Regions from separate parts of the Leucobacter chromiiresistens genome, predicted to be linked through region 2. Evidence: predicted binding sites of a transcription regulator. Region 2 holds the regulator's gene; the other holds the start of a gene.

Region 1 (15,326 bases), 2.4 Mb from region 2:
CATGACCTCGCTCGTCGAGGATCTGCTCGCGCTCGCACGTCTCGACGAGCGCCGCCCGCTGGCGCTCGCCGCACTCCCCCTGAATCAGCTCGCCACCGACGCCGCGCTCGATGCGCGGGCGCAGGCCCCGGATCGTGAGGTGACCGTCGTCACCGATCCGGCGGAGCCGACGGTGATCGGCGACGAGCACAAGGTGCGGCAGCTCATGACGAACCTGCTGGGCAACGCCATGCGGCACACCCCTGATGGCGGGCCGATCGAGCTCGTCGTGTCGCACCCGACCCCCGAGCCCGGCGCGAAGCCGTTCGCGCGCTTCGAGATCGTCGACCACGGGGAGGGCGTGCCCGAGCAGATCCGCGACAAGATCTTCGGCCGCTTCTGGCGCGCGGACACCTCCCGCAACCGCGAGACCGGCGGCTCGGGGCTCGGCCTCGCGATCGTCAAGTCGATCGTCGACGCGCACGGCGGGTCGGTGAGCGTGCACGAGACGCCGGGCGGGGGCGCCACGTTCCGCGTGGACCTGCCGAGTGCGGAGGCCTCGGACGACACGGTCCCGGTCCCCCGCCTCCCCTGAGCCGCTGCCGCGCGCTGGGGCCGCGCTCCGGCAGTGGATCCTGTCGCGAGCGGAGCTTCGTGCCCGCAATGCACCCGCTCGACGCAGGATCCACTGCACGGCCGTCATGCGCGGCCGCCCGGGCCTCCCGCGAGCTGCGCCTGCGCGACGGCCATCATCACGAGCCGCTGCACCTCCGGCCAGTCCTCGAAGACCTGTCGATACGAGACTCGAATGCAGAAGTACCCGTCGAGGGCTTCGATCGCGTCGTTGAGATTGTCGCGATCGCGTTGTCGCCCGGTGTGCGTCGCGCCGTCGACTTCCAGAATCACGCATCGTTCGATGAGGAAGTCGACTGGGCGCCCCCTGACGATCGCCTGTGGAACGTCGTGCAGGCGCAGCCGCCGCAGTCGCTGCAGCACATACGTCTCCACTCCTGACCCGGAGTGCGGACTGCATCGCTCCAGGAGTCGCCGTGCGGCTCCCCGGAAGGGGAGCCGGGCGAGCGCAGGGCGGGAGACGAGCCCGCTGTGCAGTGCGGACTCCCAGATCGCGAGAGCCTCATCCGGCGGCTGACAGGTGGCGACGTAATTGAGCGCGTTCTCGATCGAGTCGATGATCGCGAACGGCTCGCGTCGGACGACGGCCCCGCCCCAGTGCACCCGATGCGGCCCGCGGGGCGCGTGCTGCTTCGGCGACCGCGTCGCGAGGTGGAGCCCGCCGGAACGACGCACCCACAGGTCACGTCTGCGCGCGAGCGTCACACACGTCACCACCATGCCGCGCTGCGCGGCGAGCACGAGCTCCCGATCCGCATCCGGCAGCGCGATCCAGCCGCGCGCCGGCCGCATGACCGCTCCCGCTGCGCAGGCGGAGGCGATGGCGTGCGCAGAATACCCGCGCTGCATGAGATCGGTCGATCGCAGCAGACCGCCCGCCCGATGAAGTTCTGCTCGCATGCTCATAGCTCCATCGTGGTCGCTGAGAGCAGCGATCTCCCCTGCGAGAAGCCCATCTGTGAACAACGCAACGGACCGACCGGCGGTCGAGGTCTGTGAGCGGATCTTGCGGCACCACTGCCCACCGATCCTCCCCACGCACCGCGATCCTCGCATCGCGGCCGCACCTCTTCGCGCTCATGCAGTGGATCCGGCCCGATGCAGGGCCTGAGGAGGAAATGCATCCGCTGGCAGCCGGATCTCCTGCATGAAGCGCACGCGAGCGCCGCCCGCTGAGCAGACCCCCCGCAGAGCACCCGCGCGGCAACAGGCGCCCGAAAACGCGAACAGGGGCCGCGCCCGAAGGCGCGACCCCTGCAAGCAGCGGGACTTAGAAGTCCATGCCACCGGTCGGGTCGCCGGCGGGAGCGGCGGAAGCCGGCTCCGGCTTGTCGGCGACGACGGCCTCGGTGGTGAGGAAGAGACCTGCGATCGACGCGGCGTTCTGCAGCGCCGAGCGGGTGACCTTCGCCGGGTCGAGGATGCCCTGCGCGACGAGGTCGCCGTACTCGCCGGTCGCGGCGTTCAGACCGTGGCCGATCGGGAGGTTCGCGACGCGGTCCGCGACGACGCCGGGCTCGAGGCCCGCGTTGAGCGCGATCTGGCGCAGCGGAGCCTCGATCGCGGTCTGCACGATCTTCGCGCCGACGGCCTCGTCGCCCGAGAGCTCGAGCGCGTCGAAGACGTCCTTGCCGGCCTGGATGAGGGCGACGCCGCCACCGGGCAGCACGCCCTCGTCGACGGCGGCCTTCGCGTTGCGCACGGCGTCTTCGATGCGGTGCTTGCGCTCCTTCAGCTCGACCTCGGTCGCAGCGCCGGCCTTGATGACGGCGACGCCGCCGGCGAGCTTCGCGAGGCGCTCCTGCAGCTTCTCGCGATCGTAGTCGCTGTCGGTGTTCTCGATCTCGCGGCGGATCTGCGTGACGCGGCCCTGGATGGCCTCGTCGTCGCCGCCGCCCTGCACGATGGTCGTCTCATCCTTGGTGATGATGACCTTGCGCGCCGTGCCGAGCATGTCGAGCGTCGCGTTCTCGAGCTTGAGGCCGACCTCCTCGGAGATGACCTGGCCGCCGGTGAGGATCGCGATGTCCTGCAGCATGGCCTTGCGGCGATCGCCGAAGCCCGGAGCCTTGACGGCTGCCGACTTGAAGATGCCGCGGATCTTGTTGAGCACGAGGGTAGCGAGCGCTTCGCCCTCGACGTCCTCCGCGAGGATGAGGAGCTGCTTGCCCGACTGGATCACCGGATCGACGACGGGGAGCAGGTCCTTGATGTTCGAGACCTTGCTGTTGACGATGAGGATGTAGGGATCCTCGAAGACCGCCTCCTGGCGATCGGTGTCGGTGACGAAGTACGCCGACAGGTAGCCCTTGTCGAAGCGCATGCCCTCGGTCAGCTCGAGCTCGGTGCCGAAGGTGTTCGACTCCTCGACGGTGACGACGCCCTCCTTGCCGACCTTGTCGATGGCCTCGGCGATCAGCTGACCGATCTGCTCGTCGGCCGCCGAGATGGACGCGGTCGCGGCGATCTGGTCGGTGGTCTCGATCTCCTGGGCGTTGTCGAGAAGCTTCGCCGAGACAGCTGCGACGGCCTTCTCGATGCCCTTCTTGATCGCGATGGGGTCGCTGCCGGCCGACACGTTGCGGAGGCCCTCGCGCACGAGCGCCTGGGCGAGCACGGTGGCGGTGGTGGTGCCGTCGCCTGCGACGTCGTCGGTCTTCTTCGCGACCTCCTTGACGAGCTCGGCGCCGATCTTCTCGTACGGATCGTCGAGTTCGATCTCCTTGGCGATGGAGACGCCGTCGTTGGTGATGGTGGGGGCGCCCCACTTCTTCTCCAGCACGACGTTGCGGCCGCGCGGCCCGAGCGTCACCTTGACGGCGTCGGCGAGCGTGTTCAGGCCCCGCTCGAGCCCGCGACGCGCTTCCTCGTCAAACGCAATGATCTTTGCCATGTATTTCGCCCCTCCGGAGGTGTTCGATGTGGTGAGCACCGTGCCGACGCGTGACGCCCCCGCACGGATGGTTAGCACTCAGTCGGATCGACTGCTAAGTCTCATTTTGGCACTCTGCCACGTCGAGTGCAAGCGTGTCTGCTCGCGCGCAGCGAACACGCGGGGAACGGGCGGTGACGGGTTCGTGCGCGCCCCGTCACCCGGAGACGGAGCCGCCCACCGCGGGGTCGGTCGGAGCGCCGGTTGCGGGGTCGATGGGGAATCCGGTTGCGGGATCGATGTCCCAGCCGGTCGCGGGATCGATGTCGAGGCCGGTCTCCGGGTTGATCTCGAGACCCGTGTCGGGGTTCGTCTCCCGCGCCGGGGCCTCCTCGCCGTCGGCCTCCGCGTCGGCGTCGGCGTCGGCGTCGGTCGCATTGTCGGCGCTGCCCTCGGTCATCTGCGCCGCCTCCTCGAGCCCCGGGCCCGAGTAGTCCGCCCCGAGCAGCACGACGAGACGCACGTCGTACTCCGCGTACTCGTCGGAGGTGTAGGTCGACACGCCGCCGAGCTTCTCGGCGAGGCCGGCCGCCGCCGCCTCGTCGTCGGGGTTCGAGTAGAAGACCGCCGAGATGTCGACGTCGGTGGTCGCCGCGCTTCCCGAGAACTGGATCTTGCCCCACTCCTCGCTGGTCACGATCTGGTCGAGCGCGGCGGCGAGGTTCTCGGTGGGCGTTCCGTTGAGGATCGCGATGGTCGCCTCGGGGTCGAGCTCGGCTGTCACGCTCGGCTGCGCCGATCCCGAGGAGGTGCCCGACGACGTGAGCGGCAGCTTGCCCGATCCGCCGGTGTTCTGCACCACGAGGATGCCGATGGTCGTGAGCACCGCGAACCCGAGGAGGCCGGCGATGAGGTACTGCCAGATGTAGCGGGGGCGCGCGGTGACGCGGTGGGCGCCGACGCGGCCGGACTGCTGCAGGCGATCGAAGCGATCCTCCGGGTACGACTGCCGGGCAGCGGAGTGCTTGACCTCGTCGTCAGTCGGTCGCGTCACGCGGTGCCCCTTCAGATGTCGCTGGTATCGAGCCGAACTCGCGCACTGCGAGATACTGACACCCTACAGCGGCCCGCCTGCCAGAAGGGTGACAGCGTCAGAGTGCGCGTCTCGGGATCACGATCGGCCGCCCCGTATCGGGGTCGGGCAGCACGCGCACCGCCGCCCCGTAGACCTCGGCGATGCGGCTCTCGGTGAGCACCTCCCCCGGCGCTCCGCGGGCGACGAGCGCACCGTGTGCGAGGATCGCGATCTCGTCGGCGTACGCGCCGGCGAGCGACAGGTCGTGCAGCACGATGATCACCGCGCGCCCCTGCTCGGCCAGCCCGCGGGCGATCTGCAGCACCGCCTCCTGGTGCTTGAGATCGAGCGCGGCCGTCGGTTCGTCGAGCAGCACCACCCGGGTCTCCTGGGCGAGCACCCGCGCGAGCGACACGCGCGCCTTCTCGCCGCCCGAGAGGTGGGGGAAGCCGCGCTGGGTGAGGTGGCCGACGTCGGCGGCGGCGGTGGCCTCGCGGATGGCCCGCTCGTCGTCGTCCGCTTCGGGGGTGCCGATCCACGGGGCGCGCCCCATGTCGATGACCTGCTGCGCGGTGAACGAGAACGCGACCTGGTTGGCCTGCAGCAGCACGGCCCGCGCGCGGGCCAGGTCGCGGGCGCGCCACTCGGCGAGGTCGCGCCCGGCGAGTTCGACGGTGCCGCTGGTCGGCTCGACGTCGCCGGAGAGCACACTGAGGAGCGTCGACTTGCCCGCGCCGTTCGGCCCCACGAGCGCGAGCACCTCGCCGTAGCGCACGTCCATCGTCACTTCCGCGAGGATCGGCACCGAGCCGACGTGGAAGCCAACGCCGGCGACCCGCTGGGCGACGGCGCCGCGCTCCGTCGCCGGTTCGTTCGCGGCGCTCATGCCCAGCCCCCCGATCGGCGTCGGTTGCGTCTGATCAGCCAGAAGAAGAAGGGGCCGCCGACGAGCGAGGTGAGCATGCCGATCGGCAGATCCGCCCCGTCGACGAGCGTGCGGGCGAGCAGATCCGCGTAGATCAGCAGCACGGCGCCTCCGAGCAGCGAGCAGATCAGCAGGAGCCGGTGGGCGGGCCCGAGGATCATGCGCATGAGGTGCGGCACGACGAGGCCGACGAACGAGATCACCCCGACGAACGCGACGCCGACGCCGGTGAGCAGGGCGACGACCACGATCGACACGATGCGCAGCCGCTCGACGCGCACGCCGAGGTGCGACGCGGTGCGGTCGCCGAGGGAGAGCAGGTCGTACTGCTGGGCGAACAGGATCGCGACGACGGCGGCCGCCGCGGAGACGATCGCCACGATGCCGGCCTCGTTCCAGCGCGAGCCGTTGAGCGATCCCAGCTGCCAGAACACGATCTGCTCGCGGCTGGCGGTGTCGCCGATGAACGTGAAGAGCGCGAGACCCGCCCCCGCGAACGCGTTGATGGCGACGCCGGTGAGCAGCAGCGTGACGATCTCGGTTCTGCCCTGGGCGCGCGCGGTGAGGTACACGACGAACGTCGCCGCGAGGCCCCCGAGGAACGCGAAGATCGCGACGGTCCAGCCGCCGAATGCGGTGATGCCGAGCGTGATGGACGCCGAGGCGCCGAGCGCGGCTCCCGAGGAGACGCCGACGACGCCGGGTTCGGCGAGCGGGTTGCCGAAGATCGCCTGCATCACGGCACCGGCGACGGCGAGGGCGGCGCCGACGAGCAGCGACATGACGACGCGCGGGAATCGGATCTGCCAGAGCGTGCGGTCCATAAGCTCATCGGCGGGCGCCCACGCGTTGTCGATGCCCATCCTCCGCAGCACCGATCCCACCACTTCGGCTGGTCCGATGGAGAGCTGGCCGAGTCCGGCGGAGAGGAGGATGCCGACGACCATGAGGATCACCGCTGCGGTGATGACGATGGCGCCGCGGCTCGCGCTGCGGCGACCGGCGGTGCTCGATACGAGGTGCGTCACGTGGTGCTCTCTCTGGCTGAGGGGTGCCGTTCGCGACCGGATCCGGGCGGGCGCGAACCCCCAGTCTACCGGCGTCGCCCGGCTCGGGCGGTGCCCGCTAGCGGCTCTCGGGCGCGTAGACGGCTCGCGCGAGCGCGTCGAGGATCTCGGCGGATCGGGGGCCGAACGAGAGCACCGTGCCGTCCTCCATGTCGACGAAGCGGCGGTGCTCGCCCGCGGTGGTGACCGCGATCGCGGGCTTCTCCTCGAGCAGCCCGTCGACGCCGCCGACCGACTCGATGCCGTGCGACATGACGAGGATCAGGTCGGGGTTCGCCTTCACGAGGGCCTCGTCGGTCATCGGCTTCATCCCGTCCCAGCCCATCTCCGTGGCGACGTCGATGCCGCCGACGGCCTCGATGAGCTGATCGGCGCCCGATTCCTTCCCGAAGAGGTAGTACACGCCGGCCGAACCGCGCAGGTAGACGAAGGCGATGCGCAGCTTCTCATCCTCCGCCTGCGGCGCGATGGCGGCGATCTCCGCGATCTTCGCCTCGACCTCGCCCGCGATGCGCTCGGCGAGCTGCTCGCCCGCCTCGGGGCTGCCGTAGATCGCGGCGATCTGCCGCGCGAGCGCCTCGGCGCCGGCGAACGACGGGTCGTTCTGCACGAAGACGACGGTGATGCCGACGTCCTGCAGCTGCTCGACGACGTCTCGCGGGCCGACCGATCCGTCGGTGATGACGACGTCGGGGTGCAGGTCGATGATCGCCTCGGCGTTCACCGTGTGGCCGCCGCTCGTGACGCGGGGCAGGTCTGCGAGGCTCTCGAGGGTGGTCGACTGGTCGACGCCCACGAGGCTGTCGGCGAAGCCGAGCCCGGCGACCGTCACGGAGATGTTGCCGCCGAGGTCGGCCGCGACGACCTTGTCGGTGCGCTCGATCGTCACATCGGTGCTCGAGCCGTCGACGGCGTACGAGGGGACGGTCGCGGGGAGCGTCTGCGCGGGGTTCTCCGCGACGGGCTCGATCTCTGTGTGCTGCAGCACCGCCGTCGACGGCCCCTCGTAGGCCTTCGGATCGTCGAGGGTGTCGAGGTCTGCGAGCGGCTCGGTCGAGGCCGGGGCCGAGGCTGCGCCGTCTGCGTCTGCGTCGCCGGAGGATGACGGCGCGGCGCAGCCGACGAGCAGCAGCGATCCCGCGAGGAGCGTCGCGAGGCCGGCCGCGATCCTGCGCCGCATCACCGGTCCTCCCCGAAGAGGCGGTCGTTCGCGCGCGGGTCGGTCTCCGGCGCCGGATCCTGGGCCGGGTCCTGCGCCGACTCGGCGGCCGGGGCGGGCCCGCTGCGCGGCTTGCGCGTGCGCCCGGCGAGCAGCATGCCGCCCGTGACCCCGATCACGAGGATCGCGATCCCGCCGATGATGATCGGCAGCCACGGGATCGACGCGGGCGCCGCCGCGGTCGCGGCCGTGTCGGACGACTCGGGCGCGGGGGCGACCGGGGCGTCGTCGCCCTCCTCGGGGGCGGGCTCGGCCGCGGCGGCGCCGGAGTCGGCGCAGCTCGCGAACTGAAGATCGAGCGAGATCGGATCGAGATCCTCGCCCGCCTCGTAGAACCCGGCGAAGGCCTTCGCTCCCGAGTTCGTGAGGGTGGACGGCAGATCGTCAGCGATGAGCGCGTCGTCGGCGATGGGGAGCTGATCCGGCGCCACGACATCGCCGACCCACTCCTGGGTCGCGTCGACCGCGACCGCGCCCTCCATGTCGGTGCTCCGCGCGTCGAGCAGCAGCGCCGCCTTGCCGCCGCCCTCGAACTCGATCGTGGGGTTCGCGAGCGTCAGATCGAGCACCCCGTCGTGACCGGTGAAGTGCACGCTGCCCGTGAACGAGACGCTGCCGACCCCCGACTCGGGGTCGATGCTGCCGGTCGCGCCGCTCCAGGAGAACTCAGGTGTCTCGTACGACGCGCCGTCCGCCGTCTCCCACGAGCCCTTCGCGATGCTGCCGCTGATGTACGCGCGGAAGCTCTCCTTCACACCCCACGACAGGTCGCCGCCGGTGACCTCGCAGGCGCCCGCCTCGACCTCGGCGCGCAGCGGGTGGGCCTGCGCCGCGGTGGGGGCGAGCAGCAGGCCGCCGAGGATCGCGGCGCCCGCGATGAGGGAGCCGGGGCGGCGGAGTCGGGGGTTCACGTGGGGGCCTCCTGGTGGGCGTGCGTGGAATTGGGATGGCGGATCGGCGGAGCGGTTTCGGGGCCGCGTCACCCCGCGGAGCGTCGCTGGCGGATGGTGAGCAGCGTCATGCAGGCGGCGATGGCGACGAGCCCTGCAGCGCTCGCCCACCACTCCCAGAGCGCCATGCCCGCCGCAGGGGCGAGCCCCGCAGCGGTGACGCGATCCTGCGCGACGCCGTCGGCGAGGGTGCGCGTCTCGACATCGGCCGACTTCGCCGACTTCTTCGCCTTCGGCTCGACGATGTCGATCACGGCGCCCGCGTTCGAGCTGCCCTGAATGGTGATCGTGTGCTCGCCGCTGACGTCATCGGGCAGCGTGCCCGACCAGCGCACGACCCCGTTCTCGTCGGCGGTCGCCTCGTCGTCGAGCACGATCGGATCGGAGTACAGCACGATCAGCACGCCCTCGTCGTCGGGGTCGAACCCGGAGGCCTCGATCTCGATGCGGCCGCCCGGCTTGATCTTGTCGGCATCGGTGAGCACCGTCACGCCGGTCGTGGCGGGCGGCGTCGCGGCGGCGGTGTACTGCTTCTTGTCGTTCCCGGCGGCGGTGGCGCCGTAGCTCACCCGCGACTCCGCGCCCACGGTGAAGGTGAGCGGGTCGAGCCCGATCGACTGGCTGCCGCTGCCGCCCGCGCCGCCGCTGCTCAACGAGCCGAGCACGGGCACGTTGCTCCACGTGACCTCGCCGTTCGCGCCGACCGACTTGCTGCCACTCGCGAGGTCCAGCTGGTAGGTGCCCGAACCGAACGACGTCGAGTTGCCCGTGCTGAGCGTGGCGCTCGTCGGGCCCGTCACCGTGATCGACGGGTTCGCGACGTTGTACATCGTCATGCCGTAGCCCGTGAAGGCGACGGAGCCGCTGTAGGCGACCGTGCCGGTCTGGCTCGCGCGATCCCAGCTCGAGCTCACGGCCTGCGGGAACAGGTATCCGGCGCCCACGCCGTTCGTCTCGACGCTGCCCTTCGCGCAGTGCTGGTAGCCGAACGCCTCCTTGTTCGTGCAGGTGGTGTACGCCGCGAAGGCGTTCGACACGCTCCAGACGAGGGATCCGGCCGCAGCGCCCTGCGTCGACGCCGGAGCCGCGGGCTTCTCGGGCGCAGTCGTCGGCTTCGGCTTCGACGCCGGGTCGGTGGGCGCCGCGGGCTTCACGCCGCTGTCGGAGCCGATGACGAAGGTGATGTCGTCGAGGGCCGTGCCCACCTCGTAGAAGGTGCCGACCGGCCCGGTGCCGGTGCCGTTCACGAAGAACTGCTCCGCGCCGGCCTTCGCGAGCTTCGTGGTGGCCCGTGTGAACTTCACGGCCCCGCCCCGCAGCGTCTCGCGCTTCGCCTGGGTCAGGTCGATCTGCGCGAGCGTCACGGTCTTGCCGTTGAGCGGAATGCGCACCTCCGCGCTCTTCGCGTTCTGCACGACGATGGCCGGATTGAGCAGGTCGACGTCCATCTGGCCGTGATGCCCGGAGAACTTGACCTTGCCCGCGTACTGCACGGTGCCCGAGGTGCCGTTCCAGTGCGTCGTCGACGACTGCGGGAAGGTGAAGACGCCGTTGTTCGCCGCCTGCTTCGCGCCGTCCTCAGCTACGATCTTGCCCTTCGCGATCGGCCCGAGCACGTACTCGCGGAACGACTTCTTCACGCCCCATTGGAGCGTGCCCGCGTCTTTCGGGTCGGCGAGGTCGACCTGCTGCGGAGTCGCCTGCGAGCCGCGGAACGCCTTCGGGTCGCTCGGCGTGAACACCGCACCGTAGGTGTACGCGCCGGGCTCCGTCGGCCGAGCCGTCGTTGCGGCAGATCCATTCGCAACGGGCACTGCCTCGCCGAGGTTCTTGCCGTTCTGCGTGAACTGCACCGAACCGGAGGCGCCCGCGGGTGCGACCCTCGCCGACAGCTCGACGTTCGCTCCCACATTGGGAGAGGTGGCCTTCGCCGTCAGTGCGGTCGTCGTGTTCGCCGGGGCCGGCACCTCCGGCTCGCCCGGCTGCGCGATCACCTGCGCCGAGAACGTGATGGGATCGAGTGCTGCGGTGGACTCGTCGTAGAACCCGCCGAAGGCTTGCAGCCCGTCCGCCGTCATCGTTGCGGAGGACCCTTCCCAGGTGTACCGCGTGCCGTCGATCTTCGGGCTCGGCAGCACCAGGTCGGCGAAGTGCACATCGTCGAGCGAGTAGGTCTCGCCCACCGTCGTCGTGTCGACGAACTTGCGGCCGTCGACGTCGAGGGTGAGCTCGGCCGTCGTCGCAGAGGTGACCGTGATCTGCGGCTGCGTGAACGCGAGGTCGAGGATGTAGTCCTCGCCCTCCGCGTGCCCCTGGAAGTGCACGCCGTCGTTCTCGCCGAACGCGATCTCGAGGCCCGTCCCATCGGGCTGCGCCGTGCCGGATCCCGCACCATTCGACCAGGTGTACGGCCCGCTTCCGGTGACCGCGCCGAGGAGCGTGATCGCACCCTTCGCGATGGGGCTCGTGATGTAGCTGCGGAAGGACGACTTCACGCCCCAGCTGAGCATCGCGTCGGCGATCGCGGCGGGCTCCTGGTCGGCTGCCGCCTCGGCGCTCGGCGACGCGTCGGCGACCTGCGGCTCCGGCGCGATCGCCGGTGCTGCCGCTCCGGTCTCGTCCGCGGGCGCCGCCTCGGGAGCCGCCTCCGTCGCGGGAGCCGGCACCGCCGCTGGGGCGCTCGGGCTCGCGGTCGTGGACGCGCCCTCCCCCGCGGCGACGCCGGGGGTTGCGGCATCCGCCGCAGTACCTTCGGCCCCGCCCTGCACCGACTCGATCGCGCCGATCGATCCGATCGTCGCGCCGTCCGCAGCCTGAGCCGCCGACGCACCGCCGAAGACGGCGCCGAGCACGAGCATCCCGATGAGTCCGAGCGAACCGGTCCTGGCAATGCGCGCGCGAGCAGACACGAGAAATCCTTCAGTGAGACGACGTCGATCGGATACTGGAACCGCGTCACCCGGCGCAGATCTGCCGATGGTGAGGGTTGCCTAAGTTCTTCATCTTCTAGTGTGGTCTTGATCATCTGATGATGCAAGTCCCGGGGGCATCTCGCCCGGTGCGGGCCGGAGAGATGAGGGTCGCGCGCTACAGGCGAGCCCCGCGACGCGAGTCGCTGCACTCGGCCGCACCGCCACGACGAACGGCCCCTCCGCGCGGCGCGAGGAGGGGCCGTTCGAGGCGTTCGCGTTTAGTTCGCCGTGATGCGACGACGCGCGACCATCAAGCCGGCGCCGAGCAGGAGCGCGAGCGCACCGCCGGCGAGGAGCCCGGCGAAGTCGGCGCCGCCCGTCGAGGCGAGACCCTTCGCTCCGGCCGCCGGCTTCGTGACCACGGCATCGATGGTGCCGGTGCCCGCACCGGTGCCACCGCCGTTCGCACCGGCACCCGCCGAGCCCGATCCGTCAGCGCCGCCGTCGGCAGCGCCGCCCGCACCCGAGCCGCTGCCCGTGACCGTGATGACCAGGGCGTCCGACACCGAGTCGGAGACGGTGGCGTCGCTCGACGCGAAGGTCGCCACGATCTCGTTCGAGCCGACCGCGAGATCCGCCGTCGCGCTCGCCGTGCCGTTCGCCACCGGCACCGTCGCGAAGGCGACGCCGTTGTTGGTGAACGTCACCTCACCGGTCGCCGTCTCCGGCGCGATGGTCGCGACGAACTCGACGCCGTTCGGGCTTCCGCCGACACCGGCCGAAGAGGTCAGCGTGGTGGTCGAGAGCACGTACTGCGAAACCGTGAAGTCCGCGTCGAGGTACTCGTCGACGTTCGTGCCGCGGAAGGACACGACGTACTCGCCCGGCGCGAAGTCGGCGGGCACGTTCCACGTGATCGCGGCCATGCCCGATCCGTCGACCGTCACATCGCCGACCTTCAGCGGCACGGCATCCTCAGCGGCCTCGGCGGCGACGCTCGAGAGCGAGACCGGCTGCATCGCGCCGGCCGCATCGATCCACACCTCGAACTCGCTGCCAGCCGTGAACGGGCCGCCGGCGAACTCGATCGGCTCGCCCTGGCGCACCGCCACTGCGGCGGGCTTCTCGCCGTCGATCGTGATCGCGGGCTGCGCGGCGACGGTCACCGTCACGGCGTCCGACTTCGAGCCGATGACGTCCGCGGCGTTCGCGGGCGCGAATTCGGCGGTGATCTTGTTGGCGCCGAGCGGCAGTTCGGTCGTGGTCAGCGTCGCGACGCCGTCGACGACCTCGACGGGCTCGCCGAGCGCGGCGGAGCCGTTCGAGAACTGCACGGTGCCCGCCTGGTCAGCGGGGGTGACGTCGGCGGTGAGGGTGACCTCGGCGCCTGCGCGCACGCTCTCGACGTCGGCCTGGAGCGTCGTCGAGGTCTTGACGATCGGAGCGCCGTAGTTCAGGCGCACTTCCTGCTCCTGCGCCGCGTTGGTGACGCCGCCTGCCGCGTAGGTGAAGACGCCGTAGCTGCCGTCCACCGGCGCGGGCTTCGCAGCGTCGCGATCCTGCAGCGTCGCCGTCCACTCGAACGAGCCGTCGGCGTTCAGCTCGACCCACTGGCCGCGCACGGCGCCCTGGTACTGGGTCGGAATCGCGTTCAGCGTGTCTTCCGTCAGCACCCAGCCCTGAGTCGCGCTGAGTCGCTGCGTCGACGCGGCGCCCGCCGAGGGCTTCCAGTTCTCGGCGAACTCGCCGAATACGACGTACGTGCCCTGGGGCAGCGTGTTCGGGATCGGCATGCCGCGGCCGCCGACGTTCGCCTCGGGATCGAAGCCCTGGCCCTTGACGACGAGCTTGTCGCCCGCCGAGACGCGGGTGTCGCCGACCGGCGTCACGCCGTCCTCGAGGTAGACGTCGATCTTCGGAGCCCAGACCTTCTGCTCCTCGACCGTGACGGTCGCGCTCGTCGTCGTCGTCGATGCGGCGAACGCCGAAGCGTCGGTGGGCGTGAACTTCGCCTCGACCGCGTTCGCGCCGACCGGAAGTGTGTCGATGCTGAACTTCGCGACGCCGTTCGCGACCGGGATCGCCGGCGAGATCTCGCCGACGCCGTTGGCGGTGCGGTTCGTGAACGTGACCGACCCCGCCGCCTCTGCCGGTGCGACGGTCGCCGTGAACTCGACGCTGTCGCCCTGGGTGACCTTCGACGCGCTCGCGGCGATCGACGTGGTGGTCTCCGTTGCGGGAACCGCGCTGACGGGTGCGGTGAAGGTGATCGGATCGAGCGCTGTGCCAGCCGGATACTGAGAGAGAGCCTTAGCACCTTCAGTTGTCAGTGTCGTCGGAGCGGAAGTCCAGGTGTACGTCGAACCGGAAGCGCTCGGTGCAGGGAGCGCGATATCCGCGAAGTGCACGTCATCGAGCGAGTAGCGCTCGCCGACGGCGCCCGCCTGAGCGCCCGCGAACTCGCGGCCGTCGACATCGAAGTAGAGCTCGGCGGTCGATGCCGACGTCACCTTGACCTGCGGCTGCGTCAGCGAGAGGTCAAGACTGTAATCGTCACCGCTCGCGTGGCCCTGGAAGTGCACCCCGTCGTTCTCTCCGAAGGCGATCTCGAGACCCGAACCGTCGAGGTTCGCGGTGCCTGATCCGCCCGCCCACGCGTACGGACCCGATCCGGTGGTCGCACCGAGGTTCGTCACTTTGCCGTTGGCGATCGTGCCAGTGATGTAGTTGCGGAACGACGACTTCACGCCCCAGCTGAGCGTCGCGTCTGCCACGACTCCGTCGCCCGGAGCGGCGTTCGCCGCCACGGGTGCGAGCGCCAGGCCGCTGGCGACGAGCAAGCCCGTCGTCGCGGTGGCGAGCACACGCCGCCAGTTCTTCTGTGCAGTCATGAAGAGTGCACTCCTTATCTGTTTTGGTATTGGCCACCGCGCAAACAGCAACCCGCTCATCGGATTGAACTGAGGCTCCCCTAACCTGCAGTACCGCATATAGTCTGACGATTTTCATCAGACGTTGCAACTCTTGCGTTATCTTCCGCTCCCATCCCGCCGGTCGCACGGATCCCGGCGCGCCCCGCCGCCCCGCTCCGCCCCGCTTCGCTCCGCGCAGGGCGAACGACGCGCCCTGCGCCTGCACACGTCGCGGGCGTACACTGGCCGAGCCAATTACGACACCGGAGGTCGCCATGAGCAAGCCCATCGATTCGGCCGACTACCCGTTCCAGCTCAGCGAGAGCGAGTGGCGCGAACGCCTCGCGCCTGATGAGTACGCCGTGCTGCGCAATCAGGGCACCGAGCGGGCGGGCACCGGTGAGTTGCTCGACGAGGAGCGCGACGGCCTGTACCGTTGCCGCGCCTGCAGCAACGAGCTCTTCGTCGCGGGCACGAAGTTCGACTCGGGCTGCGGATGGCCGAGCTTCTACGAGAGCGTGCGTCCCGGCGCGGTCGAACTCCTCGAAGACCGGAGCCTCGGCATGGTGCGCACCGAAGTGCGCTGCGCTCGCTGCGGCTCGCACCTCGGCCACGTCTTCCCCGACGGATTCGGCACCCCGACGGGCGACCGCTACTGCATGAACTCGCTCTCGCTGAGCTTCGAGCCCGGCGCGCAGCCCGGCGAGCCTGGCGCGGAGCGCGACGACGCATGAGCGAGTACGGGGGGCCGGCGTACCGCGCGCTGCGGCGCCGGCGCTCTC
Region 2 (15,326 bases):
GGCTGCTCGCCATGCTCGCGGCCCAGCTCGTTCCATCGGCAGGCACGGTGCTCGTCCATCTGTCCGGTCTTCCCGCCGGGTGGATCGCCGCCACCGCAGAGGTCACGTCATCCCTGCCCGGCGCGCGCTGGCAGTGGCCCGGCGGCTGGGGCGGGGCGCTGCTGCTCGCTCTCGTGGAGGGGGCGGTGCTCATCGCGTGGGGGCTGCTCGACCGGCGCTTCGGCGAGGGGCGTGATCGGGCCGAGGTGGATTGCCGGGGGCGGGTCGCAGGCGAGCACGACACGATTCCCCCCATCACGAGCGGGCGCGTGCCGTGGGGTCGCACGCGCCCCCGTCCGCGACCAGTGACGGTGTGGGTGGCGGCGCTGCTGTGCGGATCGGTCGGGGTCTTCCTCGGCCCGACGCTGATCGTGCCGACCACCATCCGTCTCACCGCCCCGCGCGACTGGAACGTCGTCGCGTGCGACGTCGGCCAGGGCGACGCGCTGCTGCTGCGCGATGCGAACGCCCCCGAGCGGGTCATGCTCGTCGACACCGGAGATGACCCCGAGCGGCTGACGTCGTGCCTCGAGCGTTTCGGCGTGCAGCGCATCGCGCTTCTCGTGCTCACCCATGACGACCGGGACCACGTGGGAGCACTGGGAGCAGTCGTGGACCGGGCGGAGCGCGCAATCGTCGCCCCGAGCAACCGCGAAGACGGCGACGCCCGACCGGTGCTCGAGCAACTCAGTGCAGCGGGCGTGCCCACTCGCATCGGTGCGTCGGGCACGCGCGAAGCGCTCGGCGATCTCGTCTGGGAAGTACTCGCCCCCGCGCCGGGCGCCGTGCCTGCAGATACCAACAGTGCGAGCCTCGTGCTGCGCGTGCAGGCCGGCGAGACTTCGGTGCTCATGCTCGCCGACACGGGCGAGGACGAGCAGCGGGCGCTGCAGCGCTCCGGCGCAGACCTCGACGTCGACGTGCTCAAGGTCGCGCACCACGGGTCCGCGGATCACGACCCGCTCCTGTTCACCCGCGCATCGGCCGAGGTCGCGCTCATCTCGGTCGGTGCCGAGAACTCGTACGGGCACCCCGCGCCGATGGTGACGAATGAGCTCGCGCGCCTCCAGACCACGGTGCTGCGCACGGACCTGATGGGGTCGGTCGCGGTCGGCGGCGCTCCCGGCGCACTCGACCTGTGGGTCGAACGCGACGCACCGGGTATGGCGCGCGGTATGGGGCGCCGCATGCCGGGCGCGCCCGAACCCCCGGCACCCCGCACGCAGCGCGCGTCGAGTGTCGCGACGCACGACGGGTAGTCTGGGGGAGTGGCACAGGCACGGAAGGCAGCTCCCCGCGCGGCGTCTGCGAAGACGAAGATTCCCCAGGTCGATTGGAGCGAGGCCCGCCCCGCCCCGGTCGTGCTCGTCTCGGGCCCCGAGAGCTTCCTCGCCGACCGAGCGGGCCAGGCGATCCGCACCGCGCTGAGCGAGACGAATGCCGACCTCGAGGTCCACGATGTCGATGCCGCCGCATACACGGCGGGCGAGCTGTTCACCATCGCGAGCCCATCGCTGTTCGCCGAGCCCCGGCTGATCCGCGTCGACGGGGTCGAGAAGTGCTCCGATGCGTTCCTCGAAGACACGAAGCGCTACGTCGCCGAGCCCGCCGACGGCACGACGCTCGTGCTGCGACACGCCGGCGGGCAGCGCGGCAAGGTACTGCTCGACCTCGTCCGCGGCGGAGCCGGCGGCGGCATCGAGGTCGTCTGCGCCGAAGTGAAGAAAGACCAGGATCGACTTGCGTTCGTGCAGGCCGAGTTCCGACGCCTGGGCGCTCAAGCGACGCCCGGAGCCGCGCGCCAGCTCGCCGCGGCCTACTCGGGCGGCATCGGCGAGCTCGCCGGGGCCATCGGTCAGCTCGTCTCCGATGTCGGCACCCGCATCTCCGAGGATCAGGTGTCGCGCGCGACCGAGGGTCGGGTCGAGACGAACGCGTTCCGGGTTGCAGACGCCGCGACGGCGGGGCGCGCGGCCGACGCGCTCGTGCTGCTGCGCCAGGCCTTCGCGACGGGCACCGACCCGATTCCGATGCTCGCGGCGCTCAACATGAAGGTGCGCGCGATGGCGCGCGTCTACGGCGCCGGCGGATCGGGCGGTCAGCTCGCGAAGGAGCTCGGCATGGCCCCCTGGCAGGTCGATCGGGCACTGCGAGAGGTGCGCGGGTGGCGGGAGGAGGATCTCGCGCGCGCGATCGACCTCGCAGCGGACACCGAGTGGATGCTGAAGGGCGGCAGCCGCGACCCCGAGTACGCGCTCGAGAAGTACCTGCTGTTCGTCGCCAAGCGCGGGCGGATCGCCTAACCCGTCGCGGCACCGGCGATCGGGCGCGACGCCCGACCCGCGGTCTGCAGCGAGGGCTCCGGGCGAGCGCACGCCGTCCCCGGGGAAACGAAAGAGGCCCCGCCGAAGCGGGGCCTCTTTCGTACGCGAGCGCGAGTTAGAGCGCTGCCGCCTGTGCGGCGAGCTTCGACTTGCGGTTCGCAGCCTGGTTCTTGTGGATGACGCCCTTCGAGGCGGCCTTGTCGAGCTTGCGGCCGGCGACCTTCAGCTTCGCCTCGGCAGCCGACTTGTCGCCCGAAGCGATCGCCTCGCGTGCCGCGCGCACCACGGTGCGGAGCTCGCTCTTGTACGCCTTGTTGCGCTCAGTCGCCTTGCGGTTGGTCTTGATGCGCTTGATCTGCGACTTGATGTTTGCCACGTTGAGATGTGTCCTTTAGATCCGGTTGACGGTTTGTTTCCGCACGGTGAGAGAGGGCACCTTACGGGTGGTGTGGTGAAAAACCACACGCAAGCCAAGACCCGAGTCTAGCAGAACCGACGTGCGGTTCCCAGTGCCCCCGCCTTGCGTGTGCGCCGGCGGGAGGGGGAGCGACGCTCACGTCGCCGCGTCCAGCAGCTCGACCGTGTCGCCGACGCCGATGTCGCCCCACGGCGCGCTTCCCTGCTCGGTGCCCGCGCGCACCGGCGCCGGCAGAGCGGCGGGCAGCAGCAGGGTGCCGAGGGTCGGCTCCGACTGTCCGACGCGCTGGGTGAGCGTGGTGAGCACCCGGGCATCGCGTTCGCCGGTCTCGGGGTTCGCATGCGTCGCGAGGCAGCGCACGATCGGCTCGGCGACGCGGAACTCGAGCTCGCCGATGCGCACACGTCCGCTCCAGTCGAGCTCCTCCCAGGCGTCGACGCCGTCGATCACGATGTTCGAGCGGAAGCGACGGTCGTCGAGCAGGGCCCCCGGGGCGAGGCCGTGGGTGGAGTCGGACGCGACCGCATCGACGCCGGCGGGCCGCTCGTCGCCGGCCGGCCGCTCGATGACTGCGCTGAGCGCGAGTACGCTCGCTCGGCCGTGCAGCGACACGTATCCCTGTTCGCGATCCTGGAAGCGCGCGTGCGCGCCGTCCCCGACGAGTTCGAGGGGGAGTCGCCCGGGGCGCTGCAGACGCCTGCCCTCGGGGGTGCCGAGCACGAACTCGGCGACGGCGTCGGCGAGGTGCCTCCGGCCCGCGTCGTCGAGCGCTTCCGACGCCCAGACGGCGCCGTCGCGGAAGATGGTGACGCGGTGCTCGGCCGCGTCGTATGCGAGGCGCAGCGCGGCGAGCGCCGGGAAATCCTGCAGCGCGAGGCCGCGCGCCTTCGGCCAGTAGTCGAGGCCGTCCCGCTGCTCGGGGAGCGCCGCATCGGCGAACCGGAATGCGAGCACGCGGTCGCCGACGATGCGGCCGTCGCGCTGCACCGTGATCCGGTCGCAGGGCTCGGGGGTGAATCCCTTGACGGGGTGGCGATACAGGGCGACGACGCGGGGCATCTGCTCATTCTCGCAGGAGCGCCGGCGCACGGGAACGGGTTTGCGTCGCCGTGCTGCTCGCAGGGGCGCGGCGGCGTGCGATAATTGCGGACAATGTCTCCACGCAGCCTGAACCCTCCAGTCCCGGCGTCGACCGACCCCGCGAAGATCCGCAACTTCTGCATCATCGCGCACATCGACCACGGCAAGTCGACCCTCGCCGACCGCATGCTTCAGGTGACGGGCACCGTGCCCGACCGCGAGATGCGCGCCCAGTACCTCGACCGCATGGACATCGAGCGCGAGCGCGGCATCACGATCAAGTCGCAGGCGGTGCGCATGCACTGGCAGGTCGCTGGTGGCGACTTCGCCCTCAACATGATCGACACCCCGGGCCACGTGGACTTCAGCTACGAGGTCTCCCGCTCCCTCGCGGCGTGCGAGGGAGCGATCCTGCTCGTCGACGCGGCGCAGGGCATCGAAGCCCAGACGCTCGCGAACCTCTACCTCGCGATGGAGAACGATCTCGAGATCATTCCCGTGCTCAACAAGATCGACCTGCCCGCGGCCGATCCCGAGCGCGTCTCGCGGGAGATCGCCGACCTGATCGGCGGCGATCCCGAGGACATCCTCAAGGTGTCGGGCAAGACGGGCGCGGGGGTCGAGGAGCTGCTCGATCGCGTGGTCGAGCGCATCCCGGCGCCGGTCGGCCTCGCCGACGCGCCGCCGCGGGCGATGATCTTCGACTCGGTCTACGACCCGTACCGCGGCGTGGTCACGTACGTACGCATGATCGACGGCAGGCTGTCGCCGCGCGAGAAGATCCAGATGATGTCGACCGGATCCGACCACGAGGCGCTCGAGGTCGGCGTGTCGGCGCCGGAGCCGCAGCCGACGCAGGGGCTCGCCGTGGGCGAGGTGGGCTACCTCATCACGGGCGTGAAGGACGTGCGCCTGTCGAAGGTCGGCGACACGGTGACCGCGAAGCGCAATCCGGCGACGGAGGCGCTGCCGGGCTACACCGATCCGAAGCCGATGGTGTTCTCCGGCCTGTACCCGCTCGACGGCTCCGACTACCCGGTGCTGCGCGAGGCGCTCGACAAGCTCAAGCTCGAGGACGCGGCGCTGCAGTACGAGCCCGAGACCTCGGTCGCGCTCGGATTCGGCTTCCGCTGCGGGTTCCTCGGGCTGCTGCACCTCGAGATCATCTCGGAGCGTCTGCGCCGCGAGTTCGACCTCGACCTCATCGCCACGGCGCCGAGCGTCGTCTACCAGGTCACCGCCGAGGACGGCCGCGAGATCACGGTCACGAACCCGTCGGAGTACCCCGACGGCAAGATCGCTTCGGTGCGCGAGCCGGTCGTCAAGACCGCGATTCTGGCGCCGAAGGACTACGTCGGCGCGATCATGGAGCTCTGCCAGAGCCGTCGCGGCAGGCTGCTGGGCATGGAGTACCTCGGCGAGCGCGTCGAGCTGCGGTACAGCATTCCGCTCGGCGAGATCGTCTTCGACTTCTTCGACCACCTGAAGAGCCGCACGCAGGGCTACGCGAGCCTCGACTACGAGCCGATGGGCGAGCAGGAGGCGGACCTCGTGAAGGTCGACATCCTGCTGCAGGGCGAGGCGGTCGACGCGTTCAGCGCGATCGTGCACCGCGACAACGCCTACTCGTACGGCACGATGATGACGGAGCGCCTGCGCAAGCTCATCCCGCGCCAGCAGTTCGAGGTGCCCATCCAGGCGGCGATCGGCGCCCGCGTGATCGCTCGCGAGAACATCCGCGCGATCCGCAAGGACGTGCTGGCGAAGTGCTACGGCGGAGACATCAGCCGCAAGCGCAAGCTGCTCGAGAAGCAGAAAGAGGGCAAGAAGCGCATGAAGATGGTCGGCCGCGTCGAAGTGCCGCAGGAGGCGTTCATCGCCGCACTCTCGGGTGATGTGGAGGGCAAGGAGGGCGGCAAGCGATGAGTCAGGATCAGCCGCCCCGGCGCAGCAGCCACGTCGAGATGCCGGTCGCGTACGCCGCGGTCGGCGCCTCGAAGGATCCCGACGTCGTGAAGTATCCGCCGGAGGGCACGACGCCCTATGAAGAGGAGCTGCGTCTCGGCAGCGGCCAGGACCGGTTCCTGATCGCGTCGAGCCTGCTCATGACCTGGGGCGCGCAGCGCGGTTCGGGTGTGCGCGTCACCGACATCGTGCGCGGCACCGGATCCGAGTACGTGGGCCCGAGCTTCGACGGCGACGGGAAGCCGGAGGCGGCGGGCGACGTCGAGGAGCAGTTCGGGCCCGACGGGGAGCCGTACATCGTGGCCGGCACCACCGCGGTGCTGCATGCGGAGGGCCAGGATCCCCGGAGCGTGCTCGTCGTCTACACGGTCGACGAGGAGCGGCGCGTGGGCTTCGCCTGGGGCACCGGTGACGAGGCGGGCGCCGTGGGGGAGCAGCTCTTCGTCATCGAGCACCGGGCCGACGACACCGTCTGGGCGGTCGCGCGCGGCTTCGTCGCGGCACCGAAGAACGGTCTGCTCGGCCTGCGCGGCCGGGCCGACGTGCGCACGGCACTCGATGCGGTGAAGCGCGGGATCGCGGCACTCGCACCGGGTGCGCAGCCCGCCCCCGACCTCGGGCCGAGCGCCGGCGAGCAACCGGTGGCGGTCGAGCCCGCGGCCGAGCCGGAGCCGGACCCCGCGGCAGCGCCGGCGCCGCAGCGCGAGCCAGCGCCCGACGAGGCCCCGGCTCCCGAGGCGGCGCCCGCAGGCGAGCCAGAGGCCGATTCCGGTGACGCGGCGACCGGCCCCACCCACCAGCGGCGGCCGAGCAAGCGCACGTGATCGTGCGACGACTCGCGACTCGCCGCGCTGCATCCGAGGGGGAGCTCCGTGCCGAGCGCGCTGCCTGACGGCGATCCCGCTCCCGAAGACGGCTCGCTGCCGGGCGGGGTGGAGATCGGGGCCGAGGGGCGCCGATTCGGCGTCTACGTGCACGTGCCCTACTGCCGCGTGCGCTGCGGGTACTGCGATTTCAACACGTACACCGCGAGCGAGCTCGGCGGCACCTCGCGCGGCGACTACGCGGCGCAGGTCGGGCGCGAGCTGGCGCTGGGCGGCCGGGTGCTGCGCGACGCGGGGCTCCCCGAGCGCCCTGCCTCGACGGTCTTCTTCGGCGGCGGCACCCCGACGCTGCTCCCGGCCTCCGACCTCGCCGCCATGCTCGGCCGCATCCGCGACGAGTGGGGGCTCGCGGGCGGCGCCGAGGTGACGACGGAGGCGAACCCCGACTCGGTCGACGCGGCGTACCTGCAGACGCTGGCCGATGCGGGGTTCACCCGGGTGAGCTTCGGCATGCAGTCGGCGGTGCCGCACGTGCTCGCGACGCTCGACCGCACGCACTCGCCCGAGCGCGTGCCGCTGGTCACGCGGTGGGCTCGCGATGCGGGCCTGCAGGTGAGCGTCGATCTCATCTACGGAACGCCGGGGGAGAGCCTGGGCGACTGGGAGCGGTCGATCGACGCGGCCCTGGCGTGCGAGCCCGACCACATCTCCGCGTATGCGCTCATCATCGAGCGCGGCACGAAGCTGGCCGCGCAGATCCGACGCGGCGAGGTCGCCGCGCCCGACGAGGATCTGCACGCGGAGATGTACGAGCTCGCCGATGCGCGCTTCGCGGAGGCGGGGTTCTCCTGGTACGAGATCAGCAACTGGTCGCGCTCGCCGGAGACGCGTTCGCGGCACAACCTGGCCTACTGGACGGGTGAGGACTGGTGGGCGGCGGGCCCCGGTGCGCACAGCCACGTGGGCGGCGTGCGCTGGTGGAACGTGAAGCATCCGGGCGCGTACGCGCAGCGCATCGAGCGGGGCGTGTCGCCGGCGCATTCGCGGGAGTCGCTCACCGACGAGTCGCGGCGCGAGGAGCGCATTCTGCTGGAGACGAGGATCGTCGACGGTCTGCCCGCCGACGTGCTGAGCGCCGGTGAGCGCCGCGCGATCCCGCAGTTGATCGCCGACGGGCTCATCGAGGGGCGGGCGGCGATCGCGGGCCGCGTCGTGCCGACCCTGCGGGGGCGCCTGCTCGCCGATACCGTCGTGCACCGGCTGCTCGGCGCCTGATGCGGGCGGGCGTCCGCGCCCTGCGGGCACGGGATGCCCGCGGCGTGTTCGCTGCGAGCGGGAACCGCCGGAGAGCGCGCGCCCTGCGCTAGACTTGGCACTCGGAGCAAGTGAGTGCCAGGGTCAGGAGGGGCGATGGTTTCGGAGCGCAGCCTCGCGGTGCTGCACGCGATCGTCGGCGATTACGTGTCGTCGAACGAACCCGTCGGGTCGAAGGCGATCGTCGAGCGCCACAGCTTCGGCGTCTCCGCCGCGACGATCCGCAACGACATGGCGCTGCTCGAGGAGGACGAGCTGATCGCGCAGCCGCACACCTCGTCGGGCCGGGTGCCGACCGACAAGGGCTATCGCCTGTACGTCGACACGCTCGCGCGCATCCGCCCGCTGACCTCGGCGCAGCGCTCCGCCATCGAGCGGTTCCTGGGCGAGTCCTCCGACCTCGACGACGTGATGGCGCGCACCGTGCGCCTGCTCTCTCAGCTCACCAATCAGGTCGCGGTCGCGCAGTATCCCTCGCTGCGCCGCACCGTCGTGCGCCACATCGATCTCGTGGCGCTCGGCGAGGATCGGGTGCTCAGCGTGCTCATTCTGGGAAGCGGCGTAGTCGAGCAGCAGGTGGCCCTGCTGCCGGCGTCGCGCGTGACGGAGGCGTGGGTGCACGGGCTGCGCCAGCGGATCGCCGAGGCGGCGGTCGGCAGCGACGTCGAGTCTGCGGCGCGGGCGGTGGCCCGGCTCGACGAGGATCTGCTGCAGTGGTCGCAGCCCGACGAGGCCGAACTCGTGAAGCGCGTGCTCGCGGTCGTGCTCGGGCAGCTGCAGGCGAACCGCAACGACCGGATCGCGGTGGCGGGTGCGGCGAACCTGTCGCGGCCGGGCGGCGAGTTCGCCGGTTCGCTCCCCGTCGTGCTCGAGGCGATCGAGGAGCAGGTGACGCTGCTCCGGCTCTTCGGCGAGCTGGCGCACGACGACCGCGAGGTCTCGGCGTCGATCGGACGCGAGAACGAGGCGTACGGCCTCTCCGAGACCTCGATCATCGCGTCGAAGTACGAGGACGGCGTTGCGATCTCGAAGCTCGGCGTGCTCGGCCCGCTGCGCATGGACTACGCGGGCAACATCGCCACGGTGCGTGCCGTCGCACGCTATCTCAATAGATTCCTGGGGGAGGAGCGGTAGCGTCCGCCCACCCCGCCCATCATTTTCATCCCCGACCCTGAGGAGCAGAACAGCGTGGCCGATCATTACGAGACTCTCGGTGTCTCCCGCGAAGCGAGCCCCGAAGAGATCAAGAAGGCCTACCGGCGACTCGCCCGGCAGCTGCACCCGGATGTGAATCCGAGCGAGGAGGCGGCTGATCAGTTCAAGAACGTGACGCACGCCTACGACGTGCTCAGCGATCCCGAGCAGCGCCAGCGGTACGACATGGGCGGCTCGCAGGGCGGCGCCGCCGGCTTCGGCGACATCTTCGAGACGTTCTTCGGCGGCGGGGGCTTCGGCGGCGCCGGCCAGCGCGGGCCGCGATCCCGCTCGGAGCGCGGGGACGACGCGATGATCCGCGTCGACGTCTCGCTCGAGGACGTCATCTTCGGCACGCAGCGTGAGATATCGGTGAACACTGCAGTGCTGTGCGAGGTGTGCCAGGGGAGCTGCACGCAGCCGGGCACGCACCCGGTCACGTGCGACGTGTGCGGCGGCCAGGGGCAGGTGCAGCGTCAGGTGCGCTCGCTGTTCGGCAACGTCGTCACGATGCATCCGTGCGGCAGCTGCCAGGGGTACGGCACGATCATCGAGCACCCCTGCGTGGAGTGCGCGGGCAAGGGCCGGGTGCGCGAGCGTCGCACCTTCCCGATCGAGGTGCCCTCGGGCATCGATACGGGCACGCGCCTGCAGATGCGCGGCGGCGGCGAGGTCGGGCCGGGCGGCGGGCCGAACGGCGACCTGTTCATCGAGTTCCGGGTGATGCACCACGACACCTTCAGCCGCGACGGCAACGATCTGCTCTGCACGATGCAGCTCTCCATGACCGACGCGATCCTCGGGGCGCAGGCGAAGCTCGCCGGTCTCGACGGCGAGGTCGAGGTGGCGGTCGAGCCCGGTGTGCAGTCGGGCGACATGCTCACGATCCGCGGCCGCGGCATCCAGGGGCTGCGCAGCACGACGCGCGGCGATCTGAAGATCGCGGTGCAGGTCACGACGCCCACGAAGCTGTCGAACCGCGAGAAGGATCTGGTGCGGCAGCTCGCCTCGCTGCGGAAGGACGACGCCCCGCATCTCGGCGAGTTCCATCAGGGGTTCTTCGGCAAGATCCGCGATCGCTTCTTCCGTCAGGGCTGAGGGTGGCGAACCTCTACTACCGCGAGGATCTCGACGACGCGGGCCTCGCTCCGGGGTCGCTCGTGGAGATCGGCGGTGAGGAGGGCCGCCACGCCGTGCGCGTGAGTCGGCTGCGCGTGGGGGAGCGCATCCTGATCGGCAACGGGGCGGGAGCGCTCGGCGAGGGAGTCGTCGATGCGGTCGAGAAGGATCGCTGCACGGTGCGCATCGATCGGGAGGTCTCCCGGCCCGCACCACCCGGCCCCCGAGTCGTGCTCGTGCAGGCCCTCGCGAAGGGGGATCGCGACGAGCGCGCCGTCGAGCAGGCCACGGAGTTCGGCGCCGACGCGATCGTGCCGTGGCAGGCCGCCCGCTCGGTCTCGCGTTGGGATGGCGCCGGGGGCGAGGAGAAGACCGCAAAGGGTCTCGCGAAGTGGCGGCGCATCGCCCGCGAGGCGTCGAAGCAGTCGCTCCGAGCCGCTGTTCCCGAGATTCGGGAGCCCACGACGCTCGATGCGCTGTGCGGCATCGCGGCGTGCGAGGATCGCGCGGTGATCGTGCTGCACCCGCGGGGTGCCGCCCGTCTGTCGGAGTGGGCGCGCACCGCGGCCGCGTCAACTGACGAGCTGCAGGAGGCGGTGCTCGTCGTCGGGCCGGAGGGCGGGTTCGCGGATGCGGAGCTCGACGCGTTGGAGGCGGCGGGGGCCGCGGTGCTGCTGCTGGGGGACACGGTGCTCCGCACCTCCTCCGCGGGCCCCGCGGCGATCGCGGTGCTCAATGCGGCGTTCGCCCGGTGGTGAGCTCGTTCGCCGCGTTCCCGTGAGCGTCGCCGCTCAGGGTCGATTCGTCGAACGGCACCTCGCCGCGCAGCACCCGTCGCACGCGTGCGATGTCGATCTGGCGCGTCCATGTACCGAGCAGGAGCGTCGCGACCGCGTTGCCGGTGAAGTTGGTGAGCGCGCGCCCCTCCGACATGAAGCGGTCGATCCCCACGATCACGCCGACCCCGTCGACGAGCTCCGGGCGGTAGGCCTGCAGTCCGCCGGCGAGAGTCGCGAGCCCGGCGCCTGTGACTCCGGCGGCCCCCTTCGAGGCGATGATCATGAAGACGAGCAGCCCGATCTGCTCGCCGATGCTCATCGGGTCGCCCATGCCGGCGGCGATGAAGAGCGAGGCCATCGTAAGGTAGATGGCGGTGCCGTCGAGGTTGAACGAGTACCCCGTGGGTACGGTGATGCCGACGACGGGTGTCGAGACGCCCGCGTGCTCCATCTTGGCGATCAGCCGCGGCAGTGCCGATTCGGAGGAGGAGGTGCCGACGATCAGCAGGTACTCGCGCCCGAGGTACTTCATGAGCGCGAAGATGTTGAGGCGGGTGACCGCGTAGAGCAGCGTGCCGAGCACGCCGACGATGAAGACGATGCAGGTGAGGTAGAACCCCGCCATGAGCACCCCGAGGCTCCAGATGGCTGAGGCTCCCGTCTTGCCGACGACCGCGGCGATCGCCCCGAATGCCCCGATCGGGGCGAGCCAGAGGATCATGCCGAGCACCCGGAAGACGAGCGTCTGCAGGTGCCGCACCGCGTGCATGACGGGGGCGGCGCGATCGCCGAGGCCCTGGAGCGCGAATCCGGTGAGCAGCGCGATGAAGAGCACCTGGAGCACGCTCTCGCCGGTGAGGGCCGAGAAGAACGTCGTCGGGATGATGCCGAGCACGAACTCCTGTGTACTGCTGCTCTCGCCCTCGACCGCGTACTCCGCTCCCTGCATGTCGAGCCCGGTGCCCGGGTGGAGCAGATTTCCCACCACGAGTCCGATCGCGAGGGCGAACGTCGACATGAGCATGAAGTACGCGAGGGCGAGCCCGCCGATCTTGCCGACGGTCGCGGCCTTCGCGATGGAGCCGACCCCGAGCACGATGGTGCAGAAGATGATGGGCGCGATCATCATCTTGATGAGCGCGACGAACGCCTTGCCGAGCGGTTCGAGCCGGACGGCGAGGTCGGGCAGCACGAGCCCGATGATCGCGCCGAGCGCGACGGCGGCGATGACCGCGACGTAGAGCCAGGTGTGCTTGTCCCAGGTCGTCCGGCGCCGTTTCCGCGTCGACGATCCGGTGTCGTGGGTGGTTGCCGTCGCCATGCTGCTCCTCCTGAGAACGCCGTTGTCGAGATGTCGCGCGGGCGCTGCGAGGCAGGGCCGCGGTGCGCTGATCACGTTAAGGCGCTCGCGCGCTCCGGGCGCTTTTCGGGCTTATCGGACCTCGAACGATGGGGATCGGTCGTCGCCGCGCGAGGCGACATGGCATGATATGACTCATGCGTCACCAGCGACGACGGAGCGCGACCTCCCGGGTATTCGTGGTGCTAATGTGCGGGGTGCTCGCCGTCAGCGTGATCGTCACCGCGCTCCTCCTGTGGGACAGTCGGCGCGCAGAGTACCGGCACTCCGAGCGCACGACGCGCGCTCTCGCCATCGCCCTGGCCTCGGCGCCGCATACCGCCCGCGCGTTGACCGAGCCGCCCGGATCCGCCGCCGCGATGGACGCGCAGGAGCGCGTCTCCCGACTCAGGCGGGATATCGGCGTCAGCTACATCACCGTGATGGATGCCTTCGGAACGCGCCTCACCCACCCCGACCCGACGCAGATCGGGAGGCACTACCGCGGTACGATCCCCGACGAAGCCGAGCCCTTCACGGAGCGGTGGACCGGTACGCTCGGCCCCTCCATCCGCACGATCGCTCCCGTCGCGGATGCCTCCGGTCGCACCATCGGGTGGGTCTCCGTCGGCATCACCGTCAGCTCGATCGCCCAGGAGATCTCGCGCGAGATCCCGCTCGTACTCGCGGTGAGCGGCGCGTTCGCGGCCGTGGGAGCGGTCGCCGCGCTCGCCGGGCGGAGGATCACACGGCGGATCACCGGCGATCTCTCAGCCGAAGCCGTGCGAGAGGCGCTGGTCTCGCACGACTCGTTGCGCACGCTCAGCGAGTCGCTGCGGGCGCAGACCCACGAGCACGCGAACCGTCTGCACGCGGCGATCGCCCTCCTCGAACTCGGCAGGCCGGACGAGGCAATCGAGATGCTCGCTGCCACCGCCTCTCGAAGCCAGGCGCTCGCCGATCTGGTCGACGCTCCCGAGGAGCTCGATCCCGTCGTTCGCGCCGTGATCGTGGGGAAGACCGCGCAGGCGTCCGAGCGCGGCGTCTCCGTAGCCGTCGACATCGCCCCGGCGCTCCCGCAGCTTCCGCTCGGCACGATGGAGCTCGTCTCCGTCGTCGGCAACCTCATGGACAACGCGATCGACGCCGCGGCTGCGAGCAGCGTCACGCCCCGCGCGGTCGATCTGCGCATGGCGGGTGGAGCGCCGGGCGAGGTGCTCATCGAAGTGTCGGATTCCGGCGACGGATTCGGCGCCGAAGCCCGGAGGTCGATGTTCGACTGGGGCGTCTCGACGAAGCGGGTCGCCCCGCACCGAGCGGGCGAGGGGCGGGGAGTCGGCCTCGCGCTCGTCGACCGCATCGTGCGCGAGGGCGGCGGATCGATCGCAGTCGGCGAAGCCCCGACGACCTTCTCGGTCCGGCTGCCGCTCCGCAGGCCCCGGGGCGGCGTTCCGACGGAGCCGTCGGCCGTCGAGCGTGCAGTGCCGTCGACGCGGTCGACGTCGGGGGCGCGGTGATCAGGCTTGCGCGCGCGGCGGACGATCCGATCCGCGTCATCACCGTCGACGACGATGCGCTCGCGCTCGAACTGCATCGCGCCCACCTGGCACGGATCGGAGGGTTCCGGGTGGTCGCCGAGTGCACCGGTGCGCATGCCGCGGTCGCCGCGCTCACCCGAACGGCGCACCGGGCCGATCTGGTGCTGCTCGACGTGACGATGCCGGACGGGACGGGCATCGACGTGCTGCGTCACGTGCGCGCTCGAGGGGTGTGCGCCGGCGTCATCGCAGTCAGCGGGGTGCGCGACATCGAGGTGGTGCGCGAGATGGTAACGCTCGGTGCCGTGCAGTATCTGATCAAGCCCTACACGTTCGCGACGTTCCGGGACCGCATCGAGGCGTTCAGGGAGTATCACCTCCGATCTCTCGCGGCCGCCGGAGCGGCGACGCAGCACGACGTCGACCGGATGTTCGCGTCGCTGCGCGCCATCCGCACCGCGGCGCTGCCGAAAGGGCTCGCCGCGCTCACCCTGGAGCGCGTCACGGCGATCCTGCGCGAGCGCGGGCCGAGCACCGCGAACGAGATCGCCCCGCGTCTCGGTATCTCGCGGGAGGTCAGTCGCCGCTACCTGGAGTACCTCGCCGACACCCGCCGTGCGGATCGGCGCGCCCGATACGGAGCACGGGGTCGTCCGCAGACCGAGTACGCCTGGAACGCGCGCAGCGGTCCGCTCTGACCGGCTCGCGCGCCACCGTCTAGACTGGACGCATGGCAGCAGACACCGTATTCGCGAAGATCGTGTCCGGCGAGATCCCCGTCGAGATCCTCGCGGAGACCGACCGGGTGCTCGCGTTCCCCGACATCAGCCCGCAGGCGCCGGTGCACATCCTCGTCATCCCGAAGTCGACGGCGTACGAGAACGTCGCGGAGCTCGCCGCCGCCGAGCCCGAGACCCTCGCCGAGATGGTCGCCGTCGCGAAGCGTCTCGCGGAGACCCACGCGAACGGCGATTACCGTCTCATCTTCAACAGCGGTGCCACGGCGGGGCAGACCGTGTTCCACGTGCACGCCCACGTGCTGGCGGGCGACCTCGAGGAGCGATCGCTCGGTGCCTCCTGAAGATTCGGCGAACGGCCCTCAGCTGCAGCGCACCATTCTGCTCTCGGGCGTCGACCTCGCCTCGTTCCTCGGGCATCGCGACCAGCTGCTCGCCGACCTCGAGGCGCAGCACCCGAGCGTAGCCTTCCACGCGCGCGACCAGGTGCTCACGCTCCGCGGGCCAGCGACGAGCGTGCGCGCGGCGGAGGAAGTGGTCAATGAGATCCTCGAACTCGCGAGGCGCAGCGGTGCGGTATCGCGACGAGATGTCCAGGAGGTGACGCGCATGGTGCACGACGGCCAGGGCCCGACGGCGGCGCAGATGCTGAGCGA

The links. Region 2 encodes HrcA, which represses chaperone genes, less so after heat shock. Its sites were predicted from a motif close to TTNGCACTCGNNNNNNNCGAGTGCNAA; they were not measured.
Region 1: the regulator HrcA is predicted to act here: its motif matches at 3,577-3,603, upstream of groL (chaperonin GroEL).

The regions. Positions count from the first base shown of each region.
Region 1 covers NZ_FNKB01000001.1:82,067-97,392, forward strand. The annotation lists gene BLT44_RS00490 (sensor histidine kinase) at 1-574, shown strand, start outside; gene BLT44_RS15805 (DUF559 domain-containing protein) at 679-1,518, opposite strand; gene groL (chaperonin GroEL) at 1,883-3,505, opposite strand; gene BLT44_RS00505 (LytR C-terminal domain-containing protein) at 3,702-4,538, opposite strand; gene BLT44_RS00510 (heme ABC transporter ATP-binding protein) at 4,636-5,445, opposite strand; gene BLT44_RS00515 (FecCD family ABC transporter permease) at 5,442-6,512, opposite strand; gene BLT44_RS00520 (heme/hemin ABC transporter substrate-binding protein) at 6,610-7,731, opposite strand; gene BLT44_RS00525 (HtaA domain-containing protein) at 7,731-8,681, opposite strand; gene BLT44_RS00530 (HtaA domain-containing protein) at 8,750-11,629, opposite strand; gene BLT44_RS00535 (HtaA domain-containing protein) at 11,911-14,523, opposite strand; gene msrB (peptide-methionine (R)-S-oxide reductase MsrB) at 14,820-15,278, shown strand; gene BLT44_RS00545 (nitroreductase family protein) at 15,275-15,326, shown strand, end outside.
Region 2 covers NZ_FNKB01000001.1:2,503,633-2,518,958, reverse strand. The annotation lists gene BLT44_RS11515 (ComEC/Rec2 family competence protein) at 1-1,298, shown strand, start outside; gene holA (DNA polymerase III subunit delta) at 1,308-2,342, shown strand; gene rpsT (30S ribosomal protein S20) at 2,479-2,739, opposite strand; gene BLT44_RS11500 (MOSC domain-containing protein) at 2,917-3,840, opposite strand; gene lepA (translation elongation factor 4) at 3,934-5,787, shown strand; gene BLT44_RS11490 (DUF1990 domain-containing protein) at 5,784-6,650, shown strand; gene hemW (radical SAM family heme chaperone HemW) at 6,699-7,925, shown strand; gene hrcA (heat-inducible transcriptional repressor HrcA) at 8,061-9,098, shown strand; gene dnaJ (molecular chaperone DnaJ) at 9,153-10,256, shown strand; gene BLT44_RS11470 (16S rRNA (uracil(1498)-N(3))-methyltransferase) at 10,259-11,035, shown strand; gene BLT44_RS11465 (C4-dicarboxylate transporter DctA) at 11,010-12,377, opposite strand; gene BLT44_RS11460 (ATP-binding protein) at 12,554-13,912, shown strand; gene BLT44_RS11455 (response regulator) at 13,909-14,631, shown strand; gene BLT44_RS11450 (HIT domain-containing protein) at 14,664-15,014, shown strand; gene BLT44_RS11445 (PhoH family protein) at 15,004-15,326, shown strand, end outside.